Aquibium microcysteis: one gene and its partner. Each later gene encodes a partner of the first gene's protein in a complex. Links are inferred from orthologs where the notes say so. Each region holds a gene or a part of one and is shown on either strand. Other genes may lie near its edges.

Region 1 (3,257 bases):
ACGCCAGCTGGGCCGACTGGTAGTCGGGAAAGATGCCGACGATGTCGAGGTCGTCGAGATTGCGGAAGCGAACTTCGCCGAGCGACTTCAGTTCGCCGCCGAAAACGAGGTGCAAGAGCTGCTTGCCGTCGGCGTTTTCAGTCATTTTCCCGTCCGCGGATGTCGGTTGAGCCGAGCCTGATTAGACCATTCCGCCGGTGTTGGAAACCGGCGCGACGCGCCTCGAGGCGAAGGCGTCCAGGATTTCCGCCAGCAGCGCGCCGCTTCCAGCCACCAGCATCTCGTGGCGTACGTGTTCGCCGGCGTAACTCAGCGCCCGGCCGTGCTCGTCCACCACCTGCCCGCCGGCCTGCCTCAGGATGAGGTCGGCCGCCGCCAGATCCCAATCATGCGAATTGGGCTTCACGAGGGCCGCATCGAGGCTGCCGCGCGCCAGCAGCGCCAGCCTGTAGGCGAGCGAAGGGACGTAGCCCGTCACCGCGAAGCGGTCGCGCAACGCGTCGGGCAGCATGGCGAAGATCGTCTTCGGTCCGCCGACGCGCGGCTGGCCCTCGGGCGGCCGCACCCGGATCGGACGGCCGTCGAGGAAGGCGGGACCGGTCGAACGCGCCCAGTAGGTTTCCCTGAGCGCCGGACACACCAGCACGCCCGCCACCGGCGTCCCCTGCTCCACCACCGCCACGCTGACGCACCAGGTGTCCCGCCCCTCGATGAAGGCGCGGGTACCGTCGATCGGGTCGACGACGAAGGTGCGCTCCGCGCCGAGCCGTTCGGGCGTGTCGGCCGTCTCTTCGGAGAGCCAGCCATAGGACGGACGCGCGGCCGAGAGGGACTCGCGCAGGAAGCGGTCGACGGCGAAGTCAGCCTCGCTGACGGGCGAACTTCCCTCCTTCAGCCAGACCTCCGGCTTGCGGCCGAAATAGCCCATGGCGATGTCTCCGGCCTGCCGGGCTGCCGACAGGACCAGGTCGAGGTCGGCGGCATCGCGCGTCTCGTCAGCTTCCGGCAAGGGTCATTCCTTCGACGAGCAGGGTCGGCGCGGCCGTGCCGAAGGTGCGGTCGATGTCGTTGGCCGGCGTCATGGCCATGAACATGTCCTTCAGGTTCGAAGCGATGGTCACCTCCGACACGGGGTAGGACAGCGCGCCGTTCTCGATCCAGAATCCGGAAGCGCCCCGGCTGTACTCCCCGGTTATCATGTTCACGCCCTGGCCGAACACCTCGGTGACGTAGAATCCGCTGGACAGGCCGGAGATCAGGTCCTGCGGGCTCGCGGTGCCCGGCTCGATGGCGAGATTGGTCGAGCTCGGGTTGACCGACGTTCCCGAACGGGCGCCGCGTCCGTTGGTGGCGAGGCCGAGTTCGCGCGCCGTCGACGTCGACAGGAACCAGTGCCGCAGCACGCCGCGGTCGATCATGGTCAGAGGTTCGCCGGCGACACCCTCGCCGTCGAAGGGCCGCGACGCGGTGCCGCGCGGTTTGCGCGGGTCGTCGGTGACGGTGATGGCGGCCGATGCCACCGGCTGGCCCATCCGGTCGCGCAGGAAGCTCGTCCTGCGTGCCACCGAAGCACCGTTGATGGCGCCGGCGAGATGTCCCGCGATGCCCCGCGCCACGCGCGGATCGTACACCACCGTCACCGGCCCGCTCTTGACCTTGCGGGCGCCGAGACGCCGCACCGCCCGCTCGGCGGCACGCCGACCGATCGTCTCGGGCGTCTCCAGCTCGTCGAAGAACAGCCGGGACGAAAACTCGTAGTCGCGCTCCATCGCCGTCCCCTCACCCGCGATCACGCTCACCGAGCGCGAGAAGCGGGAGGCGACGTAGTGGCCGAGGAAACCGGCGGATGTCGCCAGCACGAGCCCGCCCAGCCCGGCGCTCGCACTCGATCCGCTGGAGTTGGTCACGCCCCGCACCTCCATGGCGGCCGCCTCCGCCGCCAGCGCGTCCTGCCGCAGACGTTCGGCCGCAACCTCGGTCGCGTCGAACAGGTCGAGGTCGAGAACGTCCTTCACAAGCCGATCGGGATCGGCCAGACCCTGGAACGGATCTTCCGGCGAGACCTTCGCCATCGCCACGGCGCGCTCCGCCAGGGCGTTGACGTCTGCGTCGACGGTGGCCGACACGCTGGCCACCCGCTTGCCCACGAACACGCGCAGCGCGATGCTGTCGCCTTCCGATGCCTCGGTCGATTCGACCTTGCCGAGACGCACCGTCACGCTGCCGGATCGCCCGCGGACGGCGACCGCATCGGCTTCGTCCGCTCCGGCGCGGCGCGCCGCATCCACCAGCGAACCGACGAGATCGGTGAGTTTGTCTGTGTTCAGCGACATGCGATAGTTCCGGTTGGGTGCCGTGACGAATCCGGACGCATCGGCTTGGCGCGCCGGTCCGTCTGCTGGTGCATCTATGGCTCCGGAGGAGCCTGTGCAATGGGTGGCAGCGTGCAGCCGGGCGCAGACCGGCAAGGAGACGCGGATGGCGACGGAACACGGTGCCCAGTTCACGGAGATCCTGGTGCTGCTCGGGGCGGCCGCCGTGTCGGCGCCCCTCTTCAAGCGCATCGGGCTCGCCACCGTGCTCGGCTACATCGCGGCGGGTGTCGCGCTCGGGCCGGTTGCCACGCTCATCACCGGCGGCGACGACCTGCTCGACTTCGGTGAACTGGGCGTCGTCCTCCTGCTGTTCGTCATCGGCCTGGAACTGAAGCCGAGCCGGCTGTGGTCGATGCGCCGCGACATCTTCGGCCTCGGCGCCGCACAGGTGATCGTCACCGGCATCGTCCTGACCGCGCTGGTCCGCTCGGCCACCGGTTTCGGCTGGGAACAGGCGACGATCATCGGCATGACGCTGGCGCTCTCCTCCACCGCCTTCGCCCTCCAGCTGCTCGAGGAGAGCGGCGACACGAACCGCCGCTACGGCCAGACGTCCTTCTCGATCCTGCTCTTCCAGGACCTTGCGATCGTCCCGCTGCTGGCGCTCGTGCCTTTGCTGGCGCCGGGAACGGACGGCGCGGACGCCTTCGGTGCGGGGGATTTCGCCGTCGCGGTCGTGGCCGTCGCCGCGCTGATCGCAGCCGGACGGTACCTGCTCAACCCGCTATTTCGCATCATCGCCAACACCGGCGCGCGCGAGGCGATGATCGCCGCCGCCCTCTTCGTCGTGCTCGGTGCCGCCACCCTGATGCAGTCGGTCGGCCTGTCGATGGCGATGGGCGCCTTCGTGGCGGGCGTGATGCTTGCCGAATCGTCCTACCG
Region 2 (3,234 bases), 3.3 Mb from region 1 along the record:
GATGCCGGCGACATGGGTGCCGTGGCCGTCGCTGGTATCATGGTCGCCGACTGCCTGGGGCAGATCGCGATGCGGGCCGACGCCGGTGTCGATGACGCCGATCCGCACGCCGGCGCCGTCACCCGTCCGGCCGGGCGTCAGCGCCTTGCGCAGGACGTCCGGCGCGAGAGGGAGGTCGATGGCATCCAGGGTGACGACGTCGCCGCTGTCGAGATCGGCGGCCGCGTCCATGTAGCCCCAGTGCTGCTGGAAGCCCGGCTCGACGAGAAGCATCGCCCCGCGCACGCCCGGCGCGCGCATCCCGAAGACGGCGTTGCCCTGTGCGTCGGACGAGGCGGACAGCTGGATCGTACTGCCCTTCAGCCGGAGATGGACGACGGCTCCGGAGACGGGAGCGCCGCTGTCCGAAAGGCGCAGCTGCAGCGCAAAGAGAGCTCCTCCCGCCGGACCGAGGGTGCGCGGCAGCTTCGTCCGGCCGGCGCGGGGCGCGGCGATGGCCGTCTGGTAGTTCAGGACCGGATAGTACGTGCCGCCGGGCGGCGCGGCGGCCGGGACTGCAGCCTGCGCCGACGCCTCGACGAGTGCGATGCCGGTCGGCTCGAAGACGTCGATGATCCTGACCGGCGGCTTGCCGCGGCGACGGCCGGCGGACGGGGCGGATGCCGCCGAGGCGGCAGCGAAGATCTGCGGTTCGGGCGCCGCCAGCGCGCTCGCGAGCTGGGCGACGGCAAGCCGGTCGGCACCGTCGTCCGGCATGAAGACGTATCGTGTCATTGATGTTCCCCTCGAAGTGGTGCCCCGAGGCAAGGATACTCTTATTGATTGCATACATCAATATACTGCAACTTAGGATAATTCGATCGGACGGCGCGCGGCGAACGCCGTTGCGGGCAAAGCCGGGACGCCCTACATCGGAGCCACAGCAAGGAGCCTCCCGATGGACCTGATTTCCCGCTTCGACATCGACGACAGCACCGTCCGGCGCCTGGTTGCGGATGCCATCGGCGGCGCCGACGACGGAGAGCTGTTCCTCGAATACAGCGAGGGCGAAGCGCTGATGTTCGACAATGGCCGGCTGAAGACGGCGAGCTTCAACACCGACCAGGGCTTCGGCCTGCGCGCGGTGGCCGGCGAGGCGACCGGCTTCGCCCATGCCAGCGAGATGTCGGGAGCGGCGCTGCGCCGCGCCGCCGACGCGGTGGCGGCGGTGAAGGCCGGCTATTCCGGCACGCTGGCTGCAGCGCCGGCGGGAACGAACGTGAAGCTCTACGACGACGTCAACCCGATCGCCTCGCCCGGCTTCGCCGAGAAGGCCGCGCTGCTGCAGGAGATCGACGGCTGGGTGCGGGCGCGCGATCCCCGCGTGCGGCAGGTGACGGCGGCGCTGACGGCCTCGTGGCAGCAGGTGGAGATCCTGCGCGCCGACGGGCACCTTGTGCGCGACATCCGCCCGCTGGTGCGGATGAACGTGTCGGTGGTCGTCGGCGAGGGCGACCGGCAGGAGAGCGGCTCCTACGGCATGGGCGGCCGCAAGGCGTTCGGCGAGTTCATTGCCGAGCAGAGCTGGAAGCACGCCGCCGAGGAGGCGCTGCGCCAGGCGCTGGTCAATCTGGAGGCGGTGCCGGCGCCGGCCGGCACGTTCGACATCGTGCTGTCCTCCGGCTGGCCGGGCGTGATGCTGCACGAGGCGGTGGGGCACGGGCTGGAAGGCGACTTCAACCGCAAGAAGACCTCGGCCTTTTCCGGCCTGCTGGGGCAGCAGGTGGCGGCCAAAGGCGTCACAGTCGTCGACGACGGCACCATCGCCGAGCGGCGCGGCTCGCTGACGATCGACGACGAGGGCACGCCCAGCGCGCGCAACGTGCTGATCGAGGACGGGAAGCTCGTCGGCTACATGCAGGACCGGCAGAACGCCCGGCTGATGGGCATGCGCGCCACCGGCAACGGCCGGCGCGAGGGCTATGCGCACCAGCCGATGCCGCGCATGACCAACACCTTCATGACCGGCGGCGACAGGGAGCCGGCCGAGATCATCGCCTCGGTGAAGAAGGGCATCTACGCCGTCTCCTTCGGCGGCGGCCAGGTGGACATCACGTCGGGCAAGTTCGTGTTCGGCTGCACCGAGGCCTACATGATCGAGGACGGCAAGGTGACGCAGCCGATCAAGGGCGCGATGCTGATCGGCAACGGGCCGGACGCCATGCACCGGGTCTCGATGATCGGCAACGACATGAAGCTCGACACCGGCATCGGCATGTGCGGCAAGGCCGGCCAGGGCGTGCCGGTGGGCGTCGGCCAACCGCATCTGAGGATGGACCAGATGACGGTGGGCGGCACGCGGGCGTGATACCTTAGCGGCGATCAGGTATCAAAGAGGCGTGGACATGATACCTAACTAGCAGCAATCGCGAAGGATGGTACTCAATCGCCGATCAGGTATCATTCGCCATGGACCCTCGTAGTTTCAACAGCGGATCCCCCGGGAAACTCATCGACACGAGTTTGAGTGTCAAGGCGTTTTCCCCCGACCCGCTCCCCCCGAAAATCGATCTCGCGGCGGTATTTCTCGCCTGTGGCGAGTCGATGGCGGCGATCGGTGCTCTGAACGCCAGAATCGCGCAGTTGCGCAATTCCCACATCATCCTTCGACCACTCCAGCGACGTGAGGCACTCCTGTCTGCGGCACGCAGACGTGATACCTAAACGGCGGTTATGTATCAAAGAGGCGTAGACATGATACCTAACTAGCGGTAATCGCGAAGGATGGTACTCAATCGCCCATAAGGTATCACTCGCCATGGACCCTCGTAGTTTCAACAGCGGATCCCCCGGAAAACTCATCGACACGAGTTTGGGTGTCAAAGCGTTTTCCCCCGACCCGCTCCCCCCGAAAATCGATCTCGCGGCGGTATTTCTCGCCTTTGGCGAGTCAATGGCGGCGATCGGTGCTCTGAACGCCAAAATCGCTCAGTTGCGCAATCCCCACATCATCCTTCGACCACTCCAGCGACGTGAGGCACTCCTGTCATCGGCGATGGAAGGGACATTCACGACGACAGATGAACTGGCTTTGCTGGAAGCGGGAGCCGAGGAAGGAGCAAGAGCGGACACACGCGAAGTATTGAACTACGCACGCGCGCTAACCCACGCGCTGAACATGATGGAGCAGTTGCCGATATGCCATAGGATGATCAGGGAAGTTCACGAAAAGCTCCTGGCGGGTCTGCCGCGCGG

The links.
Region 2: the proteins of IAI54_RS10720 (region 1) and tldD are in contact, whole or in part, in a solved structure (PDB 5NJ9), measured with the Escherichia coli proteins. The link is inferred for Aquibium microcysteis from one-to-one orthologs.

The regions. Positions count from the first base shown.
Region 1 is NZ_CP061080.1:2,301,826-2,305,082, forward strand. Bases 165-3,105 are described here. They hold IAI54_RS10720 (TldD/PmbA family protein), read right to left. Parts: upstream 2,334-3,105; coding sequence 996-2,333; downstream 165-995. Other genes in these bases: IAI54_RS10715 (3'(2'),5'-bisphosphate nucleotidase CysQ), read right to left, coding at 182-1,009; IAI54_RS10725 (monovalent cation:proton antiporter-2 (CPA2) family protein), read left to right, coding at 2,479-3,105. In the rest of the region: IAI54_RS10710 (DUF4170 domain-containing protein), read right to left, coding at 1-145; more of IAI54_RS10725, read left to right, coding at 3,106-3,257.
Region 2 is NZ_CP061080.1:5,590,306-5,593,539, reverse strand. Bases 225-3,142 are described here. They hold tldD (metalloprotease TldD), read left to right. Parts: upstream 225-937; coding sequence 938-2,347; downstream 2,348-3,142. Other genes in these bases: IAI54_RS26335 (Fic family protein), read left to right, coding at 2,798-3,142; IAI54_RS26345 (S8 family peptidase), read right to left, coding at 225-774. Outside these bases: more of IAI54_RS26345, read right to left, coding at 1-224; more of IAI54_RS26335, read left to right, coding at 3,143-3,234. UniProt on the Escherichia coli protein: Metalloprotease involved in CcdA degradation. Suppresses the inhibitory activity of the carbon storage regulator (CsrA).